Regions from separate parts of the Vibrio japonicus genome, predicted to be linked through region 3. Evidence: riboswitches for the same ligand, from Rfam matches in the RefSeq annotation. Region 3 holds a riboswitch; each other region holds the start of a gene.

Region 1 (7,623 bases), 1.3 Mb from region 3:
CCGACAACTGGCCCAACAATGCCGCTGTCACTGCATTTGCTCGGGCTTGCCAGCACTTCATCGGGAACCAGACATTTGTAGCAACCCTCTTTGGAATGCGCAAAATCAAACACAACAAACTGCCCTTGCCAACCAATCGCCGAACCGGAGATAAGCGGTGTTGCTTGACGATGACAGGCTCGATTGACCAAATGACGCGTTGTTAAGTTGTCGCTGCAATCAAGTACCACGTCTGCCATCATCACTTCGAGCTGAAGTTGCTCTTCATCAAGCCGCTTATTGAGCTTACGCACCTTAAGCTGAGGATTGATCGCCTGTATTTGAGCCGCCATCGCCTCCACTTTTGGCACGTCGATATCGCTGGTTCGATAGATCACTTGTCGTTGCAGGTTACTCGCTTCAACAATGTCGTCATCGCTAATCACCATCTGGCCAATACCAGCGGCAGCTAAATACATCCCAGCCGCACTACCCAATCCGCCACAACCGATGATCAGTACCGATGATTGACCAAGGCGCTCTTGCCCTTTTTCACCGATTTCTGGTAATGAGATTTGTCGCTGATACCGTAAGAAATCACTGTCACTCAACATGGCTCGGCTCCTCTATCATCTCCCTCGAAGCCATAACGTCAGCAAAAGCTTGTATCACTTGCTGTGGTTCGGAGGACAAGGTGATCGCCCTGACAACGGCCAAACTCGATACGCCACATTGCCAAACAGCACGCGCATTGGCGAGGTCAATACCACCTATTGCAACAGTAGGAACCCCCACATCGGAACCATAAGGGATGGTATCAATCAGTTTTTGATACAACGCAAGACGTATTAATCCTTGCGGTTTCGACGGCATCTGCTTAGTGGTGGTTGGGAAGATATGACCAAGTGCAATGTAACTTGGGGCAATTTGTACAATTCGCAAAAGCTCATAATAGCCATGTGTGGAGAGCCCGAGACGGATACCAGCATCACTCAGTTGTTTCAGATTGGACTCCTCCAAATCTTCCTGCCCTAAGTGAACACCGTACGCACCATGCTCAATCGCAAGTTGCCAGTAGTCGTTGATGAACACCTGCGCATCGAACTGCTTGCCAAGTAAAATAGCGCGCTTTATCTGCTGCTCTAAGTCACTTTGGTCTGGGTTCTTAATCCGCAGTTGTAGAGTCTTAATGCCCAGATTGAGTAAGCGTTCGATCCACTCAACACTATCCACGACGGGATAAAGCCCTAAGCTCGCATGAGCCAAAGTTGGGAATTGAATTTGGTGTTGATTCACTCCCCAACCCACTTTGATACCTAAACGCGAATCTTCGATCACTGGTGTTGGGAATTGCGCATAGTTGTTTGTCCATGTTTCACGTGAAACATTCACCATGGCACGTGCCAACGTTAAGCAATCTTCGAGCGGAAAATCGAGGGCAAGTAACGTAACAATCCAAGATAGGTGACTTGGGTTATCAGCGTGTCGAACGTTGTTCGAAGAAAAAGACAACGCGCGAACCTCACCGTTCAGCGGATGGTGCCAAACATCCAGACAACGTTCTCCGTCATCAAGCGCTAAAAAAATGACATTTTGAGCTTGTTGAGTGAAGTCCGACAGCGCCAGTGTACTGTGATAGCTAAAGACGTAAGAGGATGAATAGTCTTGGCTTACACGCGGGGCCAAATCAGTGTAAAGATCGGCCACCAAGCCAATGGTATCATTTGAGTTAGATACCAAGATGGTATGAGTTGGGCTGACACCCAACTCTATACCTGAGACTGTAAATCCTTGTTCATCTGCTACTAATAAGCACTGCTGGATAACGCCCGTAAGCTCAATGTAATCAGCAGGAATAAGGATTTTAGTCATCATTCCTCCGCTTGAGCAGCAACAGCAGGATGGTATAACTCAGAGCCGGTTGCTCTAAATTCTTCCGATTTCTGACGCATGCCTTCTAATGGATCATCCAATAGTTTCACCGAAATGGCTTGGTCGGCCGCGACTTGTTTGGTGTCTTTAGCGTACTCTCGAACCTCTTGCGAGATCTTCATCGAACAGAATTTAGGGCCACACATAGAGCAGAAGTGCGCGACTTTACCCGACTCTTGCGGAAGCGTTTCGTCGTGGAAAGAACGTGCGGTATCTGGGTCTAGAGATAGGTTAAATTGATCTTCCCATCTAAACTCAAAGCGAGCCTTAGACAAGGCGTTATCACGTACCTGTGCGCCAGGGTGACCCTTTGCAAGATCGGCAGCATGGGCAGCAAGTTTGTAGGTGATCAGACCGGTCTTTACATCTTCCTTGTTTGGCAGACCTAGATGCTCTTTAGGTGTCACGTAACAAAGCATCGCACAACCATACCAACCGATCATGGCAGCACCGATCCCGGAAGTAATGTGGTCATAACCAGGTGCGATATCGGTAGTCAAAGGACCAAGTGTATAGAAAGGTGCTTCATGGCAATGCTCAAGCTGCTGTTCCATATTCTCTTTGATCATGTGCATTGGCACGTGTCCAGGACCTTCAATAATAACCTGTACATCGTATTCCCAAGCGATCTTAGTCAGCTCACCCAAGGTACGTAACTCAGCAAACTGCGCTTCATCGTTGGCATCCGCAACTGAACCTGGACGCAGACCATCACCCAATGAAAGAGCAACGTCGTACTTAGCACAGATTTCACAGATTTCACGGAAGTTGGTGTACAGGAAGCTCTCCTGGTGATGAGCAAGACACCATTTGGCGATGATTGAGCCACCACGAGAAACGATACCTGTTACACGCTTAGCTGTCATTGGGACATAACGCAGTAATAGACCAGCGTGAATAGTAAAGTAGTCAACCCCCTGCTCTGCCTGCTCAATAAGCGTGTCTCGCATGACTTCCCAGTTTAGGTTCTCAGCAATACCATTCACTTTTTCTAGCGCCTGATACATAGGTACGGTACCAATCGGTACTGGACTATTACGCAAAATCCATTCGCGTGTTTCGTGAATATTACGTCCTGTCGACAAGTCCATTACAGTATCGCCACCCCAACGAGTAGACCAAACCAGCTTCTCTACTTCTTCTTCAATAGAAGAGGTCACCGAGGAGTTACCGATATTCGCATTCACTTTAACGAGAAAGTTTCGGCCAATGATCATTGGCTCAGATTCTGGGTGGTTGATGTTGGAAGGAATGATAGCTCGACCTTCCGCAACTTCTTTACGGACGAATTCGGCAGTAATGTCTTTAGGCAGATTAGCTCCAAAGCTTTGGCCAGGATGCTGTTGGTTTAATACCTCATCGCGGTACTTGGCTCTACCCATGTTCTCACGCAGCGCAATATATTCCATCTCAGGTGTGATAATACCTTTGCGCGCGTAGTGAAGCTGAGTAACACATTGCCCTTCTTGAGCACGTCGTATGCGAGGTAGATTTCCATAGCGCAGCTCATCCAACGTCTCGTCTTCTAGTCTTTCTTTGGTGTAGACAGAGCTAACATCATCAAGAACCTCAGTATCCGCGCGCTCTTCTATCCAACCCTCTCTTAACTTCGGTAAACCGCTGTAGAGGTCGATAGAGTAATCTGGATCGGTGTAAACACCGGACGTATCGTATACACGTACGGGCTCATTTGGCTCAAATATTGGACTTTCTTTTGTACCACCGACTAAGCTGTCTGCGAGAGTAATTTCACGCATCGGCACACGAATATCAGGGCGAGAACCCTCAACATAGACTTTCTTCGAATTTGGATATGGTTGTACTGATAAGGTATCAATAAACTGTTTTGCTTCCAGTCTTGCTAGTTTGCGACTCGACATAGCATTCTTCCTTGCTTTGTTATACTAGATAAAAAGAATTTGGATAAAAATGCTTGGCGGAAAGATGCGACAAGAGGCGTCGAAATAGTGGTGTTTTAATAATCAACTTATTCACTACGTTCGAGCATTTGATAGATCACTAGGTAGAATTCTAGTGTAGATATCTACTCCTGTTCCCTTCGCAGGTGTTAACCTGATCAGGTTCAACGGATCCCGAATTAACGGTCTCAGCCTTATGGCACTCCGACAAGTCTTACGAGTATATAAAATCAACTTGGATAAACCAAGCTGACCTCTACAAATAAAATGTGATATCCGATTTAGTTTTTTATTAAAAGCTGAAAGCCGACCCAAGCAGCGGAAATACTCAATGCGACGTTAAGTAGAACGTTTAGTCCCATCTTTATAAACGCTCCTTGCTGCATAAGCAGGACGTTATCCATAGAAAAAGTAGAAAATGTGGTGAGTGCCCCCAAAAAACCTAGACCAATAATTTGACGCCAAGGTTCATTCGCTAGAGTGCCATTTTCAAAAGCTGCGATAAGTAGCCCCATTATGAATGAACCAATGACATTCACTAAAAGCGTCCCATACGGAAAACCGCGACCGAATAACGTTACACACAGCTCAGAAATCAAATAACGAGAGCAGGCACCAAATGCACCACCAACTGCAATAAAACCAAGAATATAAAAATGCCCCATAACTCCCCCTAATCAATAACTTAGTATTGTAGCTATCAGAGAGAGTTTTTCGAACAATAAAATCAGTCATATACGGTTCAAACAAAGTTTGAGATTTAAAACGTTACCGGAGTAACATCTTTATATGAAATAGATAATACCAATCTAAGAAAAAATATGATCTAATTTAAGGCCATTCAACAATAGAATGTATTCGCTATGGATAGCCTCAAGAATATTGATTTTAAAAAGCTCGCAAGCCAGCAGAAATCCATCCAGATGAAAATGAGATTGCTCGCACTTGCTCATTTCAAAGATGGACACTCTCGTACCCAAATCGCCAAGTTTCTTAAGGTGAGCCGAACCAGTGTTAATCGATGGGTTCAAATCTTTCTTGAAGAAGGATTAGAAGGGCTGAAGGAAAAGCCAAGAACGGGAAGACCACCATTATTAACTTCTGAACAAAGGGAGCAATTGAGCCAATACATCAAAGATAAAGCTCATGATACTCAAGGTGGGCGACTGACCGGCGCCGATATCCATGCCTATATTGTGAAAGAATTTGGCCAGCATTATCATCCTGATTCTATCTATTACCTACTCGAGCATATGGGTTTCTCATGGGTCACTTCCCGTTCAAAACACCCACAACAATCCCAAGCGATACAGGAAGATTTTAAAAAAACTCCAAGACGAAACGATCCTTAAGATCCCAGGTCATGTCGCTTTAAAGCATGTCGATATCTGGTTTCAGGATGAAGCTCGATTTGGGCAACAAAATACAACAACACGGTTATGGGCTGAAAGAGGCACACGTCCCAGAGCAGTGAAGCAACAACAGTTCGAATATGCGTATCTATTTGGTTCTGTCTGTCCTCAAAAAGGTATTGGTGAGGCTATCGTTGTCCCATGGGTCAATAAAGACCTCATGATTGAGCATTTAAAGCAAATATCGGCGGTCACTGAAAAAGGACGTCATGCCGTCATCATTATGGATGGCGCAGGATGGCATACAGAAGATATCGCTAATGGCTTTCAGAACATCAGTGTCATCAAACTTCCCCCCTATTCTCCAGAGCTAAACCCTATAGAACAAGTATGGAGCTGGATGAGACAACACTATCTCGCCAATCAGTCTTTTGCGGATTACGAAGACATTGTCTCCAAAGTGTGTAGGGCTTGGAATCGTTTTTTGGCATGCTCCAACAGAGTCACCAAGATGTGTTCGAGAGAATGGGCAGACCTGACCAGTTAATTTTCCAGATTGGTATTATCCTAGAAGGGACAAACATTAAGAAATGGTTTTAGCAATAGCGTCCTGTACTCAAAATGAACACATTTTTAGAACGGATAAATATAAAAAGGCCTCAGTCTTTCGACTGAGGCCTTAATATGGCAGGGGTGGAGAGATTCGAACTCCCAACACGCGGATTTGGAATCCGCTGCTCTGCCAATTGGAGCTACACCCCTGTAGAACTTTCGAATTTTAGATTCGAAAAAACCTCGCAAAAGCGAGGCTATCGAAATAAGTGGCGGAGCGGACGGGACTCGAACCCGCGACCCCCGGCGTGACAGGCCGGTATTCTAACCAACTGAACTACCGCTCCGCACTGGTTAGACCTAAGTCTAAATTTAAAGCCTGGCGATGTCCTACTCTCACATGGGGAAACCCCACACTACCATCGGCGCTAATTCGTTTCACTTCTGAGTTCGGCATGGAAATCAGGTGGGTCCAAATCGCTATGGTCGCCAAGCAAATTCTTACTCTCTATTTCTAGAGAAAATCTGGAAAGCTGTTTTGTGTTCTCTACACATTCAATGTTCTTACTTTGAGTCCATCAAAACCCTTTGGGTGTTGTATGGTTAAGCCTCACGGGCAATTAGTACAGGTTAGCTCAACGCCTCACAACGCTTACACACCCTGCCTATCAACGTTCTAGTCTCGAACAACCCTTCAGGACTCTCAAGGAGTCAGGGAAGACTCATCTCAGGGCTCGCTTCCCGCTTAGATGCTTTCAGCGGTTATCGATTCCGAACTTAGCTACCGGGCAATGCGTCTGGCGACACAACCCGAACACCAGAGGTTCGTCCACTCCGGTCCTCTCGTACTAGGAGCAGCCCCCTTCAATCTTCCAACGCCCACGGCAGATAGGGACCGAACTGTCTCACGACGTTCTAAACCCAGCTCGCGTACCACTTTAAATGGCGAACAGCCATACCCTTGGGACCGACTTCAGCCCCAGGATGTGATGAGCCGACATCGAGGTGCCAAACACCGCCGTCGATATGAACTCTTGGGCGGTATCAGCCTGTTATCCCCGGAGTACCTTTTATCCGTTGAGCGATGGCCCTTCCATTCAGAACCACCGGATCACTATGACCTGCTTTCGCACCTGCTCGAATTGTCATTCTCGCAGTCAAGCGGGCTTATGCCATTGCACTAACCTCACGATGTCCAACCGTGATTAGCCCACCTTCGTGCTCCTCCGTTACTCTTTGGGAGGAGACCGCCCCAGTCAAACTACCCACCAGGCACTGTCCTCACCCCGGATGACGGGGCTAAGTTAGAACATCAAACATACAAGGGTGGTATTTCAAGGTCGGCTCCACCGATACTGGCGTACCGGTTTCAAAGCCTCCCACCTATCCTACACATGTAGGCTCAATGTTCAGTGCCAAGCTGTAGTAAAGGTTCACGGGGTCTTTCCGTCTAGCCGCGGGTACACTGCATCTTCACAGCGATTTCAATTTCACTGAGTCTCGGGTGGAGACAGCGTGGCCATCATTACGCCATTCGTGCAGGTCGGAACTTACCCGACAAGGAATTTCGCTACCTTAGGACCGTTATAGTTACGGCCGCCGTTTACCGGGGCTTCGATCAAGAGCTTCGACCGAAGTCTAACCCCATCAATTAACCTTCCGGCACCGGGCAGGCGTCACACCGTATACGTCATCTTACGATTTTGCACAGTGCTGTGTTTTTAATAAACAGTTGCAGCCACCTGGTATCTGCGACTCTCAATAGCTCCATCCGCAAGGGACTTCACCGTCAAGAGCGTACCTTCTCCCGAAGTTACGGTACCATTTTGCCTAGTTCCTTCACCCGAGTTCTCTCAAGCGCCTTGGTATTCTCTACCCGACCACCTGTG
Region 2 (7,623 bases), 960 kb from region 3:
TCACCCACTCAGATTGATTCGGGCAAACTCACCGTTGATTTGTCTGGTTATGAGGCAAACCTATCGGCCATATTAAATACGCCGGATGGAGCGCTAAACCTTGAAGGTGATGCAGATTGGCGAGATTTAAGCGATTGGCGGACGAAACTTCGTGTATTTGCGAAGGAGTTAAAAGTTGAGATGCCACCAATGGTTGCGCTTAAAGTCGTGCCTGATATGACGATCAACGCTTCACCAAAATTTGCCAAAATCGAAGGTAACATTGCACTGCCTTGGGGGCGGATTGTCGTTGAAGAAATACCGCCGAGTGCAACAGGGATCTCGTCAGATCAGGTACTGCTTGATGAAGATTTAAAACCGCTCAAGGAAGACTCAGCAATACCGTTTGAAGTAGAGACGGACATCAATATCCAGATCGGTAATGATGTTCTGCTCGAAGCGTTTGGATTGAAAGGTGGCTTGGTGGGTAATCTTAATGTCACGCAAAAAGATAAAGGTCCTTATGTTGTCGGTGAAGTGAATATTGTTGATGGTTCTTACCGATCGTTTGGGCAAGACCTGCGCATTCAGGAAGGTAAGATTCTGATGAATGGTCCTGTGGATCTTCCTTATGTGCAAATTTCTGCGATACGTAATCCGGAAAACACACAGGATGATGTGATTGCAGGGGTGAAAGTGACTGGGCCGGCTACGGATCCGGTAGTATCGATTTTCTCAGAACCTGCCATGCCACAGGCAAATGCTCTATCCTATTTATTACGAGGTCAGGATATTGATGCAGAATCGGGTGGTAACGCGATGACGACGGCGCTCATTGGTTTGAGCTTAGCGAAAAGTGGTCGTGTTGTTGGCGCGTTAGGTGAAGCCTTTGGTGTACAAGATCTGCAACTTGATACAGCAGGAAGTGGTGATAGTTCAAAAGTGACGGTCAGTGGTTATTTACTTCCTGGACTGCAAGTGAAATATGGGGTCGGTATCTTTGACTCTGTAGGTGAATTTACGGTACGTTACCGCTTGATGAAGGATTTGTATCTTGAAGTGGTCACTGGGATGAGTAGCGCTGTTGATATACTCTATCAGTTTGAGTTTGATTAACGTCACTCATCAATTTTCATTGGTGAAAGAGCAAGGAACGCTATGCAACATCTACTATTTGTTTATGGCACTTTACGCAAAGGCGAAAGTAACCACACATTCTTAGAACACGCAGAATTTCTAGGTAGTTATGAAACTGCCCCTGAATACTCATTGTATGATCTTGGCGGTTACCCAGCCGTGATTGAGGGGCATAGTGCGATTCAAGGGGAGATATATCTCCTAGATGATAAGACATTAGCTGAAATTGATAAATTGGAAGATGTGCCAGTCGAGTATCGGCGAGAGCAGATAGACACACCGTTTGGCAAAGCTTGGATCTACTTGTACCAAGATAGCAGCCAGTTGGATGTTATTCTGTCATCAGGAGATTGGTGCCAACGAGTTTAATTATCCAACTTAGTCTCCAATCAACAAAAAGAGCCAGCAATTGCTGGCTCTTTGCGTATTTACTTAGATATTAATCATTATTTCTGAGCGCGCTCGTAAGACTCTAAAATCTCTTTGCGTGCAGAGGCCACATCTTCCCAGCCATCTACTTTTACCCATTTGCCTGACTCAAGCTCTTTGTAACGCTCGAAGAAGTGCGTAATTTGAGCTTTAAGCAGTTCAGGAAGGTCGTTCACATCTTGGATGTGATCGTACTCTTTAGTGAGTTTAGTGTGTGGAACAGCTACGACTTTCGCATCTTCACCAGACTCGTCAGTCATCTTTAAAACACCGACAGGGCGGCAACGAATAACAGAACCAGGCTGTAGTGGATGTGGTGTTGGGACCAATACATCAACAGGGTCACCATCAAGAGAAAGCGTATGGTTTACGTAGCCGTAGTTACATGGGTAGAACATAGGTGCAGACATAAAACGGTCTACGAAAACCGCGCCTGAATCTTTATCTACTTCATATTTAATTGGGTCAGCATTGGCAGGAATCTCAATCACAACGTAGATATCATCCGGAAGTGATTTGCCTGCTGGTACATTGTTTAAACTCATGAATAAAGTTCCTTTTATCGTGTACCCGTATTGGGCACTTGGGCTGAATTTTTGACCAAAATACCTTACTGCTAAACTCGGTTTTATGTAAACGAGAAAGGTGAGATTTCGTTCAAGAAATGTGAAAAAGGCGCTATTTACAGCGCCTTTAGATGGAAAGTCTTATTGTTCTTCTTTGTTTTGTTCTAATAACTCTTCAACTTTCTTAACCATGTTTTTAGAACCAACAAAGAAAGGCACACGCTGGTGAAGTTCTTTTGGCTCTATATCCATTATGCGGTTTACACCGTCTGATGCGACACCACCAGCTTGCTCGATAATGAACGCCATTGGGTTACATTCATAAAGTAAGCGCAGTTTACCGTTAGGGTGGCTTTCTGTACTTGGGTACAAATAGATACCACCTTTAAGTAGGTTACGGTGGAAGTCAGCAACCAAAGAACCAATATAACGTGACGTATAAGGACGGTTGTCTTCAGGTGCGCTTTCTTGGCAGTACTTAATGTACTTTTTCACACCTTGAGGGAAGCGAATGTAGTTGCCTTCATTGATTGAGTAGATGTTACCGTCTTCCGGGATCATCATATTTTCATGAGAAAGGCAGAATGTACCCAGTGATGGATCGTAAGTGAAGCCATTTACGCCATTACCTGTTGTGTAAACCAGCATGGTTGATGAACCGTAAATAACGTAACCCGCTGCAACTTGCTTGTGGCCTGGTTGTAGGAAATCTTCCTCAGTCGCTGGAGTACCAATGGGAGATACACGGCGGTAAATAGAGAAAATTGTACCCACCGATACGTTCACATCAATGTTTGAAGAGCCATCTAGTGGATCCATCAGTACAACGTATTTCGCGTTTTGATTAAGCTCTTTGTTAAACGCTACTGCTTCGTCTTCTTCTTCACTTGCGACTCCACATACTTGGTCACGTGCTTCTAGCGCGGCTTTAAATTTATCGTTGGCGTAAACATCCAACTTTTGCTGAGCTTCACCCTGCACGTTCTCAGTACCAACAGCACCAGTAATATCGCCTAAACCCGCGGCGTTAATTTCGCGGTTTACAATTTTAGCTGCAAGACGAATTGAAGATAGTAGGGATGACAAGTCACCGCCTGCATGGGGGAAGTCTGCTTGTTTCTCAACAATGAACTCGCCGAGGGTGCGCATTCCAGACATGATGTTTCCTTAAGGTCGCTTCAAAATAGAATAGGGGGATTTGGCGGTATGGGATCTCTTTCGGATCTTGGTTTTCGCCGACCCTTATTGTAAAAGCCGAATCTTTTTATTGGTAATGAACTAACTGATGAAGATCCCAATTTATTTGTCGACCTTCTCGCTTGTTGCATTCTGCTCATCTTACTTATTTGTATGAGCACGAAATGAGCACTTAATTGGCAGAAGCTCACGAACTGATCAAAGTAGTTCGCTTTTCAGAGCTTTATCGCCATAATGACCAGATAATTTTTTGCCTGCTATAGGGTCAGTTTATGCATATTCATATCTTAGGGATTTGCGGCACATTTATGGGTGGCGCAGCAATTTTAGCACGACAGCTTGGACACAAAGTGACAGGCAGTGATGCCAATGTGTATCCACCTATGAGTACTTTGCTTGAATCTCAAGGTATTGAAATCATACAGGGTTTTGACCCATCTCAACTCGACCCTGCGCCAGACCTAGTTGTTATCGGTAATGCGATGAGTCGCGGCAACCCATGTGTTGAACATGTTCTTAATACGAATCTCCGCTACACATCTGGCCCACAATGGTTGCAAGAGTTCTTGTTGCATGATCGCTGGGTGTTGGCGGTGTCCGGAACACACGGAAAGACCACCACCTCCAGTATGTTGGCGTGGATCCTAGAAGACTGTGGTTACAAGCCTGGATTCCTTGTCGGTGGCGTATTGGGTAATTTTGGTGTTTCGGCACGATTAGGTGAAAGCATGTTTTTCGTGGTTGAAGCGGACGAATACGACAGTGCTTTTTTCGACAAGCGTTCTAAGTTTGTGCATTACCACCCACGCACATTGGTTATGAATAACTTAGAGTTTGATCATGCAGACATCTTCGACGATCTGGAAGCGATCAAACGTCAATTCCATCATTTGGTACGGACTGTTCCAGGAAATGGTCGTATTCTAGCACCTAAACAAGATTTGGCTTTGGAAGACGTATTAGGTCGTGGCTGCTGGAGCGAAACGGAATTCACGGGCGAACAGGGCGATTGGAAAGCGGAAAAACTGATCCTTGATGGTTCTCAGTTCAAGGTACTGTTCCAAGGTGAAGAAGTCGGTACGGTTAAGTGGGATCTGGTTGGTGATCACAACGTCGATAATGCATTGATGGCTATTGCTGCGGCTCGACACGTTGGCGTCACGCCGTATTTAGCTTGTGAGTCTTTAGCTAAGTTCATTAATACCAAGCGTCGTCTTGAACTCAAGGGTGAAGTCAACGGTGTGACGGTTTACGATGATTTTGCGCATCATCCAACCGCGATTGAACTGACGTTGGGCGGTCTGCGAAACAAAGTGGGTAAACAACGCATCCTTGCAGTTCTCGAGCCTCGCAGCGCAACAATGAAACGTGGCGTACATAAAGAGACACTTGCAGAGTCACTGCATGCGGCTGACCACGTGTTTTTATATCAACCAGAAGCCATCGATTGGTCGGTTGAAGCGGTAGCTCAAACGTGTCATCAACCTGCACAAGTGTCTGATTGCGTTGATGACTTGGTGGCAAAAATTGTAGAGCAGGCTCAACCGGGTGATCAAATCTTGGTGATGAGCAATGGTGGCTTTGAAGGTATTCACGGAAAGCTGCTGGCAAAATTGGCCGAATAAATTAGTGTAGAAACATGAGTAACAAACAAAAAGCCATCACATTGGCATTTACAGGGGCATCCGGTGCGCCCTATGGATTGCGGTTGTTAGAATGCCTTTTGGCGGCTGATTATCAAGTCTACTTGCTGATCTCATCGGCAGCGCGCGTTGTTCTGGCGACAGAGCATGGTTTACAGCTGTCCGCTAATCCGGACGCGGCAAAGTATGCATTAGTAGAGCATCTTAAATGTGATCCTGAAAAGCTCACTGTCTGTGGTAAAGACGATTGGTTTTCGCCAGTGGCCTCTGGGTCTGCTGCGCCAAAACAAATGGTGGTGTGCCCATGTTCAGCAGGTAGTGTGGCGGCCATCGCTCATGGCATGTCGGATAATCTGATCGAACGTGCAGCAGACGTTGTGATGAAAGAGCGTGGTCAACTATTACTGGTGGTGCGTGAAACACCGTTTTCAACACTTCATCTAGAAAACATGCATAAGCTGTCTCAGATGGGCGTGACGATTATGCCAGCTGCACCGGGCTTTTATCATCAACCTAAATCCATTGAAGATCTGGTTGATTTTATGGTCGCCCGCATTTTGGATCATCTTGGTATTGAGCAAGGACTAGTGCCTCGCTGGGGATACGATCAGCGTGGTTAACACTGGCTATCAGATGATATAACGATTACAATTTTGTCGATACTCATCGGGGCGCTATTCATCCTATCAATAGGAATCAGCTGAGATCGAGCACACACTCGGAACCCGTGTACCTGAACCAGATAATACTGGCGTAGGAATTGAGTCTGGACTCGGAACATCTCAACTCTCCCGTCCCTCAAGCCTGTGCCGCTCAACAAGGAGAGAGCGAGCAGTGAAAACCACTCTGAGCACTTTAGCGATTGCTACCCTAACTTCATTTTCGGCTTTGGCTGCTGACAACACGTTAACGGTTTATACCTACGACTCGTTCGCCGCAGATTGGGGGCCTGGTCCTGCTGTAGAAAAAGCATTTGAAGCGAAATGCGGCTGCGATGTGAATTTTGTGGCGCTTGATGATGGCGTCTCGATCTTAAATCGCCTACGTCTGGAAGGGAACAACAGTAAAGCGGATATCGTACTAGGCCTTGATAACAACCTGATGGCAGAAGCAAAGAAAACGGGCTTACTGACTGAACATAAGGTAAATACGGAAAGCGTTACGCTACCTGGTGGTTGGAACGATACGACGTTTGTTCCTTATGACTTTGGTTATTTTGCTTTTGTATACAACAAAGAAAAGCTATCTAACCCACCTAAAAGCCTGAAAGAGCTGGTTGAATCACGCGACGATCTCAAAGTGATCTACCAAGACCCGCGTACATCGACACCAGGTCAGGGCTTAATGCTATGGATGAAATCGGTTTACGGTGATGATGCCACTCAGGCATGGAAAGATCTGGCTAAGAAGACAGTCACGGTCACCAAAGGCTGGTCTGAAGCTTACTCGATGTTCTTAGAAGGTGAGTCTGATCTGGTACTTTCTTATACAACCTCTCCAGCATACCATTTGATTGCTGAGCAGGATGACAAATTCGCGGCGGCTGATTTTGCTGAAGGTCATTACACGCAAGTTGAAGTAGCAGCGAAGGTGAAAGGTTCTAAGAATGAAGCGCTTGCTGACGACTTCATGGCATTTATTTTAAGTGATGAGTTCCAGTCAATGATGCCAACAGGAAACTGGATGTACCCAGTCACAGATGCGAAGTTACCTGAAGGTTTTGACACGCTTACTGTTCCAAGTAAGGCGCTAGGTTTTAGTGCTGATGAAGTGGTAGAAAACCGCAAAGCATGGATTCGTGAATGGCAAAGTGCTTTAACATTCTAAGGTTCTCCGTTGCACAAGACTCCTAAAATCGGCATTTGGGTCGCGATACTTATCGCGACCTTTGTTCTTTCTGCCCTAGGTGCTTTGCTGATTGAAGCGCCCTCGTTAAACGTGTTGCAAGTGTGGCAAGACCCATACTACCGACACGTCACTAAGTTTAGTTTTTATCAGTCATTTCTCTCTACGTTGTTGAGTGTTGGTTTGGCCGTGCCTGTCGCCCATGCTTTATCTCGGAGAAGTTTTCCCGGTAAAAAGCTGCTTCTCAAATTGTTTGCGACAACCTTAGTTCTCCCAGTTCTAGTGGGTGTGTTTGGCCTATTGGCTATTTACGGCAACAGTGGTTTAGTTGCTGAGCTTTTTGAAGCGTTAAACAGTAAGCTGCCTTTTTCGATATACGGGCTCAATGGTATTTTGCTCGCGCACGTTTTCTTCAATTTACCCTACGCGACCCGATTGTTACTGCAGTCACTGGAAACCATACCTGAAGAGCAACACAAACTTTGTGCTCATCTCGGTATGGGGCACTGGCAAAAGTTTAAATGGGTAGAGTGGCCACGCCTTAAACAGCAGCTTACGCATGTGTGTGGCTTAGTGTTTATGCTGTGTTTCACCAGTTTTGCTACGGTGATGGCGTTAGGCGGCGGGCCTAAATCGACAACAATTGAGTTGGCCATCTACCAAGCGATTAAGTTTGATTTTGATTTACAAGCCGGTGCATTACTGGCGATTTGGCAAATGCTGCTTTGTGGTTTGATGGCATTGGCTATTCAGCGTTTAGCGAAACCAGTCTCGGTCAGCGCAGGCAGCACATCATCAAATATTTATCTAACGAAAGATACGCTTAA
Region 3 (7,623 bases):
TCTTGGTATAGAGGAAGTGGTTTTAATAAAGAAACAATCTCTTTACGCTTTAAATTGCTTCATTAATCTATCCAAGCCTTCCAAGCGGTCGACCAAATTTTGAATTCTGATTACTGAAGTACGAGATATTTCAGAGGTGTCGTCCGCCAATGTTTTCGTGTTTGTCACGTTTCGATTTATCTCTTGAGTAACGTTGGCTTGCTGCTCAACCGCGGCGGCAATTTGAATACTGCTGTCTGTCACAAGGTTTAGTTTCTCTGAAATCGTGTTTAAGACGTTACCAGTCTGTGCTGCTCTTTCCTTACAGCCATCAGAAATGTCGATGCCTTGCGCCATCGCTCCAACAGCGTTCTCGGCTGTTGACTGTAGCTGACGAATCATGGTGTGGATTTCACTAGCAGAAGATCCCGTTTTGGATGCGAGATTTCTGACTTCATCTGCGACGACAGCAAACCCTCTACCGGCTTCGCCCGCACGGGCAGCTTCAATCGCGGCGTTCAAGGCCAGCAAGTTGGTTTGCTCAGAGATAGCAGTAATCACTTCCAAAATGCTGTCAATTTGTTGAGTGTCTTTTGATAGCTGATTAATGATCGTCTGAGCGTGAGCGAGTGTCTCAGCCATTAAGTTCACTTCATCGATTGTGGAGTGAATGCTATCTAAGCCTTTCGTTGACTCTTCTCCTGCTTGCTCAGCAAGTTTAGACGCGGCAGAGGCGGCATCAGCGACTTCGTTAATAGAGTGAGTCAATTCTTCCACTGCGGCAGCAACTTGATCCGTTTCATGGCACTGCTGATCAAGGCTTCTTCCAATCTGTTCACACGTCTTTAACTCTTCCTCTGACGCGGCATGGATATCTTTTGTTGTATCGCTTGCTCTGCCTGTCACCGCGCGTATTTGCGCCTTTCTCATTATTAGCGCTAATTCAATTTGAGAGAAATCGTCAAAATGATTGGTGTAAGGGTGCTCCATAAGAGTGTTGGTATACGCTTCACTTGCCAGATCTCTGATGACGGTAAATCGCTTAAATTGAAAAAAAGAACATGCAATGGAAAGCAAGCTAACAGCAATAAGCGCGATATTAAAAGGGGAAGGGGCTTGTATTGTCGCTAATGCAGCAAGAAGCAACATTATAGACGACAAAGTGATAGCCACTGTATGAAACTTCATTCTAATACGTGACGTTTTTTGGCCGTTGTTGAGTGCTTCATATAGCTTTTCTGCACGTTCTATTTGTTCAGGCTCTGCCCGAGAACGAACCGATTGATACTCGATAATATTTCCACTCGCGTCTTTAATCGGCGTTGCAAATGCGGACACCCAATAGTGTTTTCCGTCTTTACAGCGGTTTTTCACTAGCCCCATCCAACTTTGGCCAGATTTTAGGTATGTCCATAGTTGTTTAAAAGCACTCTTTGGCATGTCAGGGTGGCGGACCATGTTGTGGGGTTGGCCTACGAGTTCATCGTAGCTGTAGCCAGCAATGTCACAAAATACGTCATTGGCGTAGGTGATATCGCTTTGCGGATTTGTGGTCGAAATTAAGTCGGCGCTAGCGGAAAAATCTTTATTCAAATGCTTGTCTTTCATTATTGTTAATTCTCACTGCAGTTGTAGTTCTCTAAATTCCTTGAACTTTATTTTGTGCCTCGGATAAGCATATATAAGCATATGTTTTATTAATGTGATACCGCAGACAATATTTATCGTAGTGGTTGTGTCGTTATACAAAAATGACACAAATCAAATCAACCTTATTACTGGGAGATTAGTTAATTTAATTTGAAAATATTCAGGGTTTTGTGAAAAACATATATTACACTTTCATTAAAGTGAGATAATGGTTGCACTATAAGCCCTACTTTATGTGTTGATTTATAAAGGCTTTATTAGACCTTGCTTGGTCTGCTCGTATATCATACGGGCGTCATAAAATAGAATATGTTTCTTATAGGAACATTCATGAGATAAATGTGAAATGATGGAAAAAGTTGCCATATATGTAGATGTTCAAAACATCTATTACACAACGCGAGAAAAATACAAATCGAACTTCGATTACAATCAGTTTTGGTATGTCGCTACTGAGGGAAAGGAAATAGTAGAAGCGAACGCTTATGCAATTGCATCGAATGATCCTAAACAGCGTCAGTTTCATCATATTCTGCGCGGAATAGGCTTTAAAGTTCATTTGAAGCCTTTTATACAGCGTCAGGACGGCAGTGCAAAAGGGGATTGGGATGTCGGTATCGCTCTCGATGTCTATGAAGCTGCATCTAAAGTGGATCGAGTAATACTACTGTCCGGAGATGGGGATTTTGAGATTTTGGTGACTCGTATCCAAGAACGGTTTGGTACGAAAGTAGATGTATTCGCCGTACCTGGCCTTACCGCACAGTCACTGATTGACGTGTGCGATAAGTTTGTACCTATTGAAGAAGATCTACTTCTCAGGCGTATCTAATTGTTCAGGTGAAGCCACTGTTACATCAGTGTTTTGCTCTTGTTCATTTTGAGCTTCTAGCTTCGCTCGTTCTGCTTTAGAGATGTAGCGAGGCTTGTTGCTTTTGTGCAGTTTAGCATTGTGCTTTTTCTGCTTGGCTTTCAAAATCTGATTGATTTTTTTCTTACGGTTCATGTGTGTCGTCTGGATTCGGCCGTTAGGGGAGGCGCATATTATCAAATTAATACATTAATGACACCATGAAGCAGAACTTAGGTCACCTCACCACAAATTCTTATCGCTTCGCTAGTCGAGGTAGAGACAAAAGTCGAATCCATCCTCTCTCAAGCAAGCAAGAAAAAGAACTGCGTTCCAAAATGATAACTCTACCGTAAAATGCCCAATACGCTACCCATGCTCGGTGGCTTTTGTTTTATGCTTACATGGTTATTGATATATAACTCAAATATAGCGTCATGAGATGGCATCATTTCGTTAGCCGCTTAGTAATACGTTAAGCGCGGTTGAAAGCCTGTTAAGGAGTACTGTGATTATGTATTTTATTACCAATAAAAGGGTTCTAGACACAGGGGGTGGTAAACTCGTTTTTGAGGCGTCTAATGAGTTAAGCCAAAGTCTCAGGTATTGCAAAATGCTTGATGATCACCATTTTGAAGAAATCGGCAGTCTCGCATTCATGAGTGAAGTGATGAACTCTGTAGAATCCGAAATTATGTTTTTTATTCATGGATTCAGTAATCAACCGTATGAACACGTTTTCCCCCGTGCAAAGCAAATACACGACCAGTTGTCAGATGCTTCCCTTAGTCAAATCAAAGTCGTCCCTATCATTTGGCCATGTGACGACGACTTTGGAATTATCAAAGACTATTGGGACGATCAAGAGTCCGCAGAGAGCTCAGGTCAATATTTAAGTCGTGCTATCTCTAAGCTGGTAAGTTGGCAAGACTCGAATTTAGATAAACCATGTATGAAAAGAATGCATGTATTAGCACATTCGATGGGTGCGAGAGTCTTAATGAAATGCTTATCCCATTGGGCTAAAAAATTTGGTGGTGGTGGGGTTCCGTATTTGTTTAAGAATGTCTTTTTAATGGCGTCGGATATTCCTAATCATGCTTTACAACCTGACGAAGAGGGCATTCATATTGCTCGTTCCGCTCAGCGGGTTATCTGCTACTACGCCAATGATGACTTTTCGATGCCAGCGAGCAAAATCGCGAATACGAGAAACGCGGTATTTAGTCGTCGAATTGGACACACAGGCCCAGAAGATCAAAGCAAAACCCCACTCAATGTATACTCTGTTAACTGTGATGCGTTCAACAACACCTTTGACACCCCCAAAGGTCATACTTATTTCCTCGATAAAAATTCAGTAAAAAGCCCTGCATTTCAGCATATTGTGCAAGTGCTCAAAACCAGAACCCCTAATCTTGGGAGCCGGAATGTTGAGCTATAGTTGTGAGTGTTGTGGATATTAGCAAGGGCGAGGAGCATTAAATGCCAACAAACACCTTTCAAATACGCTAATTTTCAATTAGATTAGTAACCAATAGTCGGGGAGCAAGAACATTTATCTGTTTTTGCTGAGATCGTAATGAGACCCGTTGAACCTGATTCAGTTAGTACTGACGTAGGGAACTATTTGTACTTTACACTTAAGCTCGATCTTGCAAGGGTAGTGTTCTACCCTGATCCTGTCTCTGTTGCCAATATCTCCAATGGTGATGTGCTCGTAAAGTCGGTTCTCCTGCGTCTTTTTGACAGATGGAGCGACCATGACAACCAGTACAGATTCACATCCTTTTCCTATTAATACACCTATTGTACTTACGATCGCAGGCTCTGATAGTGGCGGTGGAGCGGGCATTCAAGCCGATATTAAAGCGATGTCGGCAACCGGCAGTTATGCGTGCTCTGTTATTACAGCAATTACATCTCAAAATACTTTGGGCGTTTCGGCAATATTTCCCATCCCGCGAGACCATGTGGAGAGTCAACTTGATGCCGTATTCACAGACCTCAATATCGTGGCCGTAAAAGTTGGAATGCTTGCTGATTCCACTATTATTCAAGTTGTTGCGAGTAAGATAAAGCAATACCAACCTAAATTTCTTGTTGTCGATCCAGTGATGGTTGCTACGAGTGGCGACCTTCTTCTTGAGCATTCGGCGATTAGCACGCTGAAGACAGAACTGATTCCTCTGGCTGATATCATTACCCCCAACTTACCTGAAGGAGCCGCGCTGACGGGTAGCTCCACACCTGAAACGGAACAAGAGATGTCTGCGATGGTCGATGAACTTCGCGCGCTTGGTGCTAAAGCGGTTTTACTCAAAGGTGGCCATTTAGAGAAAAATGAAAACAGTAACGACCTTCTAATACTCAATGAAACCACAACACTCATCAGTGCCAAGCGTTTCCCAACCAAGAATACGCACGGTACAGGGTGTACGCTTTCTTCTGCTATCGCGTCTTATTTAGCACAAGGGAATGATCTGATTGATGCAGTGAAGCTTGCTAAAACGTATATCACTCAAGCGATTACTCATGCCGATGAGTTAGAGGTTGGCAACGGGCATGGTCCGGTTCACCACTTCTTTGCTTGGAATCAAGCGGAAAAATCAGATGCGCAACAGTAAACAATATGTTGGCGCGGAGCTAAAAGGCATCTACCTGCGATACCAAGAGAGCGAATACGCTACGCTGTCTAATGTCAACATCAAGTTGGATGCGGCCAAATGGACAGTACTGCTTGGGCGAAGTGGCTGCGGCAAAACAACGTTACTGCGCTATTTAGCGGGTCTACTGGGTGAAAAAGTCATAACTAGAGGGGAGCTGAAGACGTCTGATGGCGCGTCTCTAGATGGTCGGGTCGCTTACATGGCGCAGCAAGATCTGTTACTGCCTTGGCTTAGTATTTTGGATAACGTCTGCTTAAGCTGCAAATTTACCAAAGGCTCTGTTGCAGGCGAGCAAAAGCAAAAAGCAAAGCAGCTTCTGGAATTGGTGGGACTTTCAGGTTACACAGCTGCGACTCCAAACCAGTTATCTGGTGGAATGCGGCAACGCGTCGCACTCGCAAGAACGCTGATGCAAGATAAGCCCGTTGTGCTGATGGATGAACCATTTTCGGCGCTAGATGCAGTGACTCGTCATAAGTTGCAAACCCTTTCATGTGAATTGCTCAGAGATAAAACGGTCGTGCTGATCACTCATGATCCGCAAGAAGCGGTGCGCTTAGCGGACAGGCTTTATGTCTTGCAAGGTACTCCCGCTGTTGCGGAGTCATTGACAGTGCCCACAACGCCTACGCCAAGAGTTCTCGATGTTCAATGTGCTCAATTGCAACAAGAGATTTTAGAGCAATTGGAGGTGGACTATGTCTAACATTACGACCACCATTGCATCGACTGTAAAGCAAGAAGGTTCGAAACAGAGATCCATTGCTCTTGTTGTCCGCATGACCATCAGCACTTTAGTTATCTTTGGCTTATGGCACTCAATCGTTGTGGTCTTTGACGTGCCAAGTTTTATCTTACCCGCGCCATTGGAAGTCTTATCAACCTTAGTTGAGCGATATGAAGTGTTACTCAAACACTCATGGGTTACAGCCCAAGAGATCTTGTTGGGTTTGGTGCTTGGTCTCCTAATGGGTACTTTCTTTGCTCTCCAGATGCTTTTATTTGAGCCGCTTAAGCGCTGGCTATTACCTATCTTAATCGCGAGTCAGGCGATTCCTGTTTTTGCTATTGCACCTATATTGATGCTTTGGCTTGGTTATGGCATGGCGTCTAAAGTTGTCATGGCTGCAATTATCATCTTTTTCCCTGTAACGACCTGTTGTTATGACGGTCTACGCAACACGCCAGCAGGTTACTTGGATCTTGCGAAAACGATGGGAGCAAACAAATGGCAAATACTGCGCCATATTCGACTACCTGCCGCCCTCCCAACATTAGCCTCTGGCGTCCGAGTCGCGGTGGTGATCGCACCGATCGGGGCCGTGGTCGGCGAATGGGTTGGTTCTAGTGCGGGGCTAGGGTATCTGATGTTGCAAGCCAACGCCCGAATGATTATCGATGAGATGTTCGCCGCGCTGTTTATCCTCGCAGCCCTTTCAGTCTCACTTTATTTCGTCACTGATCGACTTCTAAAGAAATTGATTCCGTGGGAAAGCCAATAGCGTTCAACCTGATTCATCTAAAAGGAAAATATTTTGAATAAAAACAAACGACTCACTATTGCCGCTGCTGTGATGGCAGTACTGACATCTGCTAACGTATCTGCCACTGAGAAACCGTTAACCTTGATGTTAGATTGGTTCGTCAATCCAAATCACGGTCCTATCATTATTGCGAAAGAGCGTGGCTATTTTGCGCAACAAGGTATTAAGGTTGAGATCCAAGAACCAGCCGATCCGAGCACACCAGCCAAATTAGTTGCGTCGGGTAAAGTCGATTTAGCTGTATCTTATCAACCGAGTCTGACTATGGATGTAGCGGCTGGCTTACCGCTAGTGCGAGCATCCACTCTCATTGCTACGCCACTTAATACACTAATGGTGCTCGATAACGGTAAAATTAAATCGTTGGCAGACCTGAAAGGTAAAAAGATTGGTATTGCTATCGCGGGGAATGAAGAGGCGACGATCGGTACGATGCTGGCGCAAGAGAGTGTCAAGTTCTCTGACGTTGAAACCATCAACATTGGTTGGGCGCTTTCGTCGTCTTTAGCTTCTGGCAAAGTGGATGCGATTTGGGGCGGTCTGCGTAATTTCGAAACTAACCAGCTTGAGCTAGAAGGTTACAAAGCACATGCGTTTTTCCCTGAAGAGCATGGCGTGCCTACTTATGATGAGCTCGTTTTTGTCGCCAATGCGAATAACTATGACAAACAAGCAATACAAGCTTTCAATAAGGCTTTGGAACAAGCGACAACCTATATTGTGAACCATCCACAAGCATCGTGGAACGAGTTCGCTTCTTACTCTCCAGATACACTCAACAATGAACTAAACAAGCGCGCATGGAGCGATACTCTGACTCGATTTGCCCTTCGTCCGTCCGCGGTTGACCTTAAGCGCTACGATGACTACGCCGAGTTTATGTATAACCAAGGCATCATAAAGTCTCAGCCCAAAGCGGCCAATTACGTAC
Region 4 (7,623 bases), on a different replicon from region 3:
GGATGTATTGAAATAAATCTTGTCACTCATCATCTTGTCCTTAACCCGCCCGCCCACAAATAGAACGACCGTGCTATTTTTAGTTAAATAATAAGCCGAGACTAACGCTCAGCTTGGATAAATCCTACTTCCAGCTCTTCATCAACGTGTTTACTCCGTTCCAAAAATGCTCTGAGCTGGCCTCTTTTCCATAAATAGAATAGAAAAGGTGAGAACTCAGATACAGACCATACAACTCAAACGTGGCCTGTTTAGGGTCTAGATCGGAGCGAAACTCTTTATTTTCTATCCCTTTAGATATCTGAATACGCAAATACTCGATCCACGTAGAGATCGTTTTCTTTAGTGCCTGCTGAGTTGACGTTGGTTCCACACTTGCTTCTTTCCATGAATCCAAAAACATACAACTGCCCTGAAATGAGTGGTTCCAGCCTAGCCAATTATCCAACAGCGCGTTGAGCTTACTTTCCACGGTTTGTGTGCTGAGCTCTCTTGCTGGCGCAATCACCCGCTGAGTAAAGGTTTGATTCGCGTAATTGAGCACTTCCACTTGTAAGTTCTCTTTGGAATTAAAGTGCGCGAACAGGCCACTTTTCGACATTCCACAACGCTTAGCCAATTCGCCAATAGTTAAGCTTTCTAAGCCATTTTCGCTGGCAAGTTCAAATGCCTTGCTTAGAATGTTTTCTTTGGTGATTTTTCCTTTACTCATTCGGCACTCTCTCGATGTACTCTATTTAGTTTTAGCACGTTCGTTCTTTTTTACAAGTTTTTGCTCGCCAGAAACGCAAAAAAGGCGATGGGTAAAAAACCAACGCCTTTACATTTACACACTTAGATTGATTTATTCGCTTTGGGACATATCCAATGCCGTACATGAGTTTTGAGCATTATCGTCATCTTCGCAGCAACATTCTGCCTTTAGAAAGCCAATAACACTGTCTAGGCATTGGTATTCTGCCACACAGTATAACGTTCGGCCTTCGCGGCGCTGGCTCAGCAAACCAGCAGAAGCAAGACTGGAAATGTGATGTGATAAGGTTGAACCAGGTACGCTCAGTTTTTCCTGAATCACGCCGACAGAAACGCCTTTATAGCCTGCCTTCACTATGGTTTTATATATGGCCAAGCGAGTCGGGTGACCTAACTCTTTTAAAGCTTTAGCGACAACTTCTAGTTCCATCAGCAAATCCTGCATTTAACAATATTTCCAAATTAATAGAACTATTGACACAATGCAACACTGGCAATGTAAGATTTTTTAAGTCAACGCTCTTCAAAACTCGCCATGTAGAACAATCTCACCACCCCAACGCTATCTAGGTGAATCAAACAAGCAGGCCTATGATGAAAATAAATTTGCTTATTTCTTAACCAGGGTCAAATTTAGCAATAATTTAATATTCCTGTTTAATACGCTGTCCTACACTTGAGTAGAGCGAAAGCAAGCTAGGTAAGGAGAGACAAATGATTTCTGTACATCGGCACTATGAGCTTAACGACACAAAACGCTTCCATGTGAATATTGAAGTCAATCCCATCGGACTTTTAGACGTTGAGATTGTTGAACTTCAAAAGCATCATCAAGCGGATCTGTGCGACGTTGAATTTGAAAAACTCACCGGCAAAACACGATTACACTGCAATAAAAATAGAGATAAATGGGCAGTAGAGTTAAACGATAAAGATGCGAATGAACTCAGCACACTGATTGTGGAAGCGAATGAAGAGTATGAAACTCTCATGCGCGATTTGTAACGGCGAGAAATAAGTCACTCCGCTGTTTGATTGATTGAAACAACTGATTAAAACAACGGAGTAGAATCTAGCTGACTAACGATGGACTACAGTGCCACCACATCCAACCATTCGTTAGCGCACATTCACATGGCCAGGAAAAAAATGATGTACCGGGCCATGCCCCTTCCCAACTTCCAACTCATCCGAATGAGAAATCGCTTGTGAGATATACTGCTTTCCAAGATACACCGCTTTATGCAGCCTATTTCCTTGAGCAAGATACGATGCGATAGCTGAAGAAAGCGTACAGCCCGTTCCATGGGTATTTTTGGTGTCGTACCGTTTTGCTCTCAGTAATTCATAGCTCTGTTCCATTATCAGCAGATCATTGCTATTTCTATCATGTTCCAGATGGCCACCTTTTAGTAGAACCGATTTCGCTCCTAACGCGCGTAAATCTTCTATTAAGGCTCCCATTTCATCTTCGTTCTGAGGGACAGACTTACCCACTAGAGCCGCCCCTTCAGGAAGATTAGGTGTTAACAAATCAGCCATCGGGATTAACTCTTGTTTAAGCGTGCAAATCGCATTTTGCTCCAGCAATAGATCGCCACTTGTCGCGACCATAACAGGGTCAATCACCAAATGTTTAGGCGTGTATTGCTTGAGCTTACGCGCAACTAACTTGATGATTTCAGCGTCGGCTAGCATCCCTATTTTGACCGCTACCACGTTCAAATCAGAAAAAACCGCATCAAGCTGGCTTTCGATATGTTCCAGCGGTATAGGATGAATGGCAGAGACACCCAACGTATTTTGCGATGTAATCGCTGTAATCACGGAACAGGCATAACTACCCGTCGCTGAGATGGCTTTAATATCGGCTTGGATTCCTGCCCCACCGCCGCTGTCGGACCCAGCGATCGTCAATACAATGGGAGTGGTGTCTTGTGAATGTGGCATTGTCGCTCCTACTACAAGACGTATAAGAACTGACTCTGCCAAAGTAGAGGAATGAAAGAAGTTCCACTTATAGCGAGTGCATCAAACCAGAATGTAACTTGATGCGAATAGTTCCCTACGCCAGTGCTAACTGAATCAGGTTCTACGGGTCTCGCAATGCGATCTCAGCCTTCAGGCTCCCCGACTATATCCAACAAATAATAGCAGTAAGTGAAACGCCAATGCACCTACATTTTTCTAAAAAACGCGAGGTGGGAATGATGAAAAATGATGTAGCACCAAAAACGACAAAAGGAGCCGAAAGCTCCTTTTTCCACTCGCGTTTACGCTTCGAGAATCTCTTCACCTAGTACTTCCGTAAGGAGTAACTGATCGGACTCATCTAATTTCATACCTAAAAGGGGCAGTCCGTGTTGGACCGTCCAACAGCAAAAGAAAACAACGATGGCTAATGCAAATAAAATGACTGAAACCATACCCTAACCTCCTCTTGTGGTTAAACACCAATACCTAGCTAACCCAAGGTGCAGCTTCGGAAGAAGTTAAAGGCCGTTGTGCAATACTTTATTCTTTTACGTTCGGATTCACGCTTAATAACAAGAATTTGTTAAAACCTGTGTCTCTATTGCGCTCAGTTTATTGTATTAACTTGTAACGTTTTATCGGTCTCTACACCCTAGAATTATTGAGGTACCATTTCAATATAGTGTTACCGTATGATGGAAGCAACTACATTTAGTATCATATAAAGAGACTGTCACAACTTTTTATGTATTTTGTTACATAAATTTCATATATCAAAAAAGGGGCTGAACGCCCCTTTGAACTACTGGTTTTAATTTAACAACTACGCGCCAATAACACCGCCATCTTCTCGCGTAATCGCTACGATGGTCGAGCGTGGCTTCGTGTTACCACCAGCAGGGAAATGCGATGGCGCGCCATCTTCCCCTGGGTGTTGTACGCCAACAAACATGGTTTTATAGTCAGCTGAGAACGTCAAACCCGTGATTTCACATGCGATTGGACCCGTTAGGAATCGACGAACTTCACCTGTCATTGGGTCACCACATAACATCTGGTTGTTGCCCTGACCGGCGAAATCCCCTTCATTTGAGTACTTACCGTCTGTTTGAATCCACAAACGACCAGCTTTATCAAAGCCGATACCATCCGGGCTGTTAAACATATTTTCAGGTGTGATGTTTTCACTACCCGCGTAAGCCGTACCTTTGTGAACCACTGGGTTACCCGCGATTAGGTATAGGTCCCACTCAAAGCTGTTGCTCGTGTGATCTCCACCATGTGGTAACCAGCGAACAATCTGACCGTAGTTGTTTTCTGCTCGTGGGTTTGGTCCACCAACAGGTTGGTTTTCTTTCACGCCACGGTTTTTGTTGTTAGTCAGTGTACAGAAAACATGTTTGTTATCAGGGTGCACAGCAACCCACTCTGGGCGATCCATGGTGGTTCCGCCAACATGAGTTGCAGCGCGACGAGCGAAGATCATCACTTCTGCCTGATCGTTAAAGCCGTTTTCTTTTGTTAAACCATTTTTGCCGTAAGTCAGTTCAATCCACTCACCTTTACCTGCCAGCTCTTTGTCGTCCATGCTGAATTTCGCAACATACAACGTGCCTTCTTCTAGCAGGTCGCGGTTAGCCTTGTCGTTGCCAGGTTTGTATTTGTTCTTAGAAACGAATTTGTATATGTGCTCACCACGCTCATCATCACCAAGATAAACGACAACATGCCCATCGTCATTGATCACTACCGCAGCATTCTCATGCTTGAATCGGCCTAGCGCAGTGCGTTTTAGTGGCGTTGATTCTGGGTTGTGTGGGTCGATTTCCACGATCCAGCCGAATCGATGAGGCTCATTTGGATGCTTCGCCACATCAAAACGCTCGTCAGAGTCGTGCCATTGATAGCTGCTTGGTGCGGCTTTTACACCGTAGCGTTTATGATCATCAGAAATCTCAGCGCTTTCATCTCGTGTACCGAAATAACCGTGGAAGTTCTCTTCACACGTCAGGTACGTTCCCCAAGGGGTCTGACCGTTTGCACAGTTGTTGAAGGTACCAAACGGTTTCATGCCTGATTTATCTAATTCAGTTTTCATCAGATCATGACCTGCCGCTGGGCCTGTCAGCATCATCTCGGTGTTTGCGGTAATACGGCGGTTACGTTTACCGCCCTTGTCTAGCTTCCACTCACCACCAGACTTAACAATTTCAAAAACAGTGACACCATGTGCCGCTTGCGCTTTCAAGACATCATCTGCTGTCATTGCTTTACCGCCATGATCAAACAGATATTCATAGTTGGTGTATTCGTTGTTTACGGCGATCACCGCGCGATCATCGCTGATCGGGAACAGGCTCATACCGTCGGTATTATCGCCAAACTGACTTTGTTGAGCTTTGGAGTCTTGTTTACCACTTTGATCAAACTCTGGTGCATTTGGAAAGATCGGATCTCCCCAAGACAATAGTGGTTTCGCTTTGTAGCCTTTCGGTACGATAATTTCGTCCGCTGTTGATGCCGGAACCGACTCAAAGTTTAGCAGCGCGCTTTTTTTGTCTGCGGCAAATGCTTTTGCGATCGGGTTTAAAGAAAGAAAAGCGCCTGCACTTACTGCTGCAGTACCTACTAAGAAACGACGGCGAGATAATCTCGCTTCGATCATCTGGCTAAACTGTGAATCTTGCTCATCACGATTCCACATCACTGACTCCTTGCTTGAGTAATTTTTATTAAATAGCGAGCAGATATTAGGTAGTCAATATGAAAGATTTATTAAGCTATTGTTTCTTAAATATTAATTCGAAGGTTCGTCTTTCCTTGAGTTACATGACAAACTTATGAAAACGCGCTGAACTTCAACTTTGCTGCGTAATGTAAGACATTTATGCAATAAAATGTGATCTAGGATCTAGCCATAACGAAATTTGCTGGCTAAATTAAATCGTGTTCATGAGGAACTGTATTCGTATTGAGCTCAGTGAAGAGCTGTATTTTGTTTTGAGGGAATATCATGAAAAAAATGAGAAGAGCACAATTGCATCGCGTTCGTATTCAATACTGGAAAGACTCAAGTAAAAGCGCGAACAAAGCATCTTAAAATGTGCTAAACCAACACTAAGCTGGCATCAATGCCAGCTTTTGTATATTTACTCCGGCCGAATTAAGCCGCTCGGTGAGTCATCAAATAAGTCTGCGCTAATTCATGAAGAAGGTTAGCGGTTCCTTTAGAGTAAAGATGCTTATCTTTGTAACCCACCAGCTGAATCTGGCGAACTTTCCCCGAAATAAGCAATTGGCGAATAATTCGATTCACGACCTGTATATCAATCGCTGAACCTGCCTCTAAGCGAGAAACAGGGCAAAGACAGTCAAGATCAATATTGAGAATAATATCGTCACAGTGTGCGAGATAACTTGCTAACTGGTGCTTGATCTGGAATCTTTGTCCAAAACAGCACTCTTCTAACGCAAACCAATCGCACCCCAGATCTTCCGCATACTCTAGCGTTCTGCTGTCAAGATGCGCTTTGTCTAAGCCAAGTCCAAACAACCGACACTCGCTATAACGTGAAAGCGCAAAGTGAAATGCGGTGCCCTTTTCAGGCTCTAACGTGGCGTTCAACTCAAAGCTGCGTCCAATGTGCACAACTCCCAGCTCTTTTCTTGGCGAAATAAGTAACGGCAAGCTGTGCAGTAAAGTCTCTGTGTTGTTAGTCAGAACCACGGGCAATGTTTGATCGCCTAAATAATTACTCAGATGCAGCTGATACTTTCCTACCTGCTGTTCATTTAGGTTGTAATGTCCACCATTCACCCAACAGTACTTATCTTGTTGGGCTAGCCATTCATATACTTCTTGTAAGCTCTGATCAGCCATTTCAAAGTCAACCAGCTTAGTCGGTTTGAGCCGCTCACTCACACTAACCAAAGTGAGTTGATGGAGTGGAAGTCCAGTAATATTCTCAGATTTCTTGCGTCGAAATAGCCCAAACATTTCCATTACCTTTCTGGGGGCAAAGCCCTAGCTGCTTGAAGTACATGTAGTATGATTCTTTGTTGATTGATCTGAAATCGATGAACAGGTGCCATAACCGAAACGGCCCCGATAAGTTTACTTCCTTTCATCACTGGGGCACTGATGCCAGAAACCCCCGGGTCAATCTCTGAAGTACTCACTGCATAGCCTTGGTTTCGAATTTGCTCTAGCTCTTGATGCCAAACACTAATGTTGTCGGACTCTCCGAAATAACGCAGAATCTTTTCACAACGCAAAGCGGGCATATAAGCAAGCATCACTCGGGATGAGGCGCCTCGTAGCAGGGGTTGACTTTGACCCTGGACGTAGCTGCAACGAAGCGCCTGCATACTCTCTTTTCTGCTGACACACAAAGCGCGATAACCGACAGGTACCATATACGCTGACATTTCACCCGTCTGCTTTTGCAATCGATTTAGCACCAAATCAATGGCATCTAAGTCGTGCTGATTGCTTTTGTAGCTTCGCATCAGCATCAATGCAGCCGGACCTATGATCAAGGTTTTGTCACTTGGACTTTCTTCGATAAGGTTCCATTCTTTTAAAAGCTTTATATGGCGATACAAGCTACTGATTGGCGTTCCCACCTGTTCGCTCAACTGCTTGGCCGTCACCGGGTCTTCGTTGACCGCGACTTGCATTAAAAGTTGGAGTACCTTTTCATTGACTTGCCCATTACTGTGTTTCATCGAGTTCTACTCATGTTGTATCGTCACGTGGATTCCTTAACAAATTTTATTCTCAAAGAGTAAGAATACATAAAGAAATCAGCGCAATATTTCTCACCCAATAAGAAAGTAACCACTCAACAACTGATCATCTGTCATCAAACAAAAAAACCAAACCAATCACCATTT

The links. A riboswitch is a leader RNA that binds a small molecule or an ion and turns the genes downstream of it on or off. The one in region 3 is predicted to bind thiamine pyrophosphate.
Region 1: it holds a riboswitch for thiamine pyrophosphate, as region 3 does, so the genes downstream of both, thiC (phosphomethylpyrimidine synthase ThiC) here and thiD (bifunctional hydroxymethylpyrimidine kinase/phosphomethylpyrimidine kinase) in region 3, are expected to answer to the same signal.
Region 2: it holds a riboswitch for thiamine pyrophosphate, as region 3 does, so the genes downstream of both, thiB (thiamine ABC transporter substrate binding subunit) here and thiD (bifunctional hydroxymethylpyrimidine kinase/phosphomethylpyrimidine kinase) in region 3, are expected to answer to the same signal.
Region 4: it holds a riboswitch for thiamine pyrophosphate, as region 3 does, so the genes downstream of both, thiD (bifunctional hydroxymethylpyrimidine kinase/phosphomethylpyrimidine kinase) here and thiD (bifunctional hydroxymethylpyrimidine kinase/phosphomethylpyrimidine kinase) in region 3, are expected to answer to the same signal.

Annotation. Positions count from the first base shown of each region.
Region 1 is NZ_CP102096.1:2,735,083-2,742,705, forward strand. Features, by position in the region: gene NP165_RS13015 (HesA/MoeB/ThiF family protein) at 1-593, opposite strand, end outside; gene NP165_RS13020 (thiamine phosphate synthase) at 583-1,851, opposite strand; gene thiC (phosphomethylpyrimidine synthase ThiC) at 1,851-3,791, opposite strand; TPP riboswitch at 3,949-4,047, opposite strand; gene crcB (fluoride efflux transporter CrcB) at 4,112-4,495, opposite strand; gene NP165_RS13035 (IS630 family transposase) at 4,694-5,182, shown strand; gene NP165_RS13040 (IS630 family transposase) at 5,082-5,729, shown strand; tRNA gene NP165_RS13045 (tRNA-Trp) at 5,868-5,944, opposite strand; tRNA gene NP165_RS13050 (tRNA-Asp) at 6,005-6,081, opposite strand; rRNA gene rrf (5S ribosomal RNA) at 6,112-6,228, opposite strand; rRNA gene NP165_RS13060 (23S ribosomal RNA) at 6,334-7,623, opposite strand, start outside.
Region 2 is NZ_CP102096.1:319,323-326,945, forward strand. Features, by position in the region: gene tamB (autotransporter assembly complex protein TamB) at 1-1,095, shown strand, start outside; gene NP165_RS01630 (gamma-glutamylcyclotransferase family protein) at 1,138-1,485, shown strand; gene ppa (inorganic diphosphatase) at 1,563-2,090, opposite strand; gene fbp (class 1 fructose-bisphosphatase) at 2,253-3,269, opposite strand; gene mpl (UDP-N-acetylmuramate:L-alanyl-gamma-D-glutamyl-meso-diaminopimelate ligase) at 3,581-4,933, shown strand; gene NP165_RS01650 (flavin prenyltransferase UbiX) at 4,948-5,571, shown strand; TPP riboswitch at 5,609-5,728, shown strand; gene thiB (thiamine ABC transporter substrate binding subunit) at 5,786-6,778, shown strand; gene thiP (thiamine/thiamine pyrophosphate ABC transporter permease ThiP) at 6,788-7,623, shown strand, end outside.
Region 3 is NZ_CP102096.1:1,282,194-1,289,816, forward strand. Features, by position in the region: gene NP165_RS06080 (methyl-accepting chemotaxis protein) at 43-1,587, opposite strand; gene NP165_RS06085 (LabA-like NYN domain-containing protein) at 1,979-2,461, shown strand; gene NP165_RS06090 (DUF2986 domain-containing protein) at 2,441-2,635, opposite strand; gene NP165_RS06095 (alpha/beta hydrolase) at 3,093-3,923, shown strand; TPP riboswitch at 4,012-4,121, shown strand; gene thiD (bifunctional hydroxymethylpyrimidine kinase/phosphomethylpyrimidine kinase) at 4,243-5,106, shown strand; gene NP165_RS06105 (ABC transporter ATP-binding protein) at 5,093-5,854, shown strand; partial or broken gene NP165_RS06110 (ABC transporter permease) at 5,925-6,650, shown strand; gene NP165_RS06115 (ABC transporter substrate-binding protein) at 6,723-7,623, shown strand, end outside.
Region 4 is NZ_CP102097.1:777,871-785,493, reverse strand. Features, by position in the region: gene NP165_RS16695 (alpha/beta fold hydrolase) at 1-30, opposite strand, end outside; gene NP165_RS16690 (TetR/AcrR family transcriptional regulator) at 125-712, opposite strand; gene NP165_RS16685 (ArsR/SmtB family transcription factor) at 845-1,183, opposite strand; gene NP165_RS16680 (hypothetical protein) at 1,468-1,758, shown strand; gene thiD (bifunctional hydroxymethylpyrimidine kinase/phosphomethylpyrimidine kinase) at 1,873-2,703, opposite strand; TPP riboswitch at 2,799-2,896, opposite strand; gene NP165_RS16670 (hypothetical protein) at 3,027-3,179, opposite strand; gene NP165_RS16665 (PhoX family protein) at 3,551-5,431, opposite strand; gene NP165_RS16660 (arginase family protein) at 5,891-6,724, opposite strand; gene NP165_RS16655 (IclR family transcriptional regulator) at 6,730-7,455, opposite strand.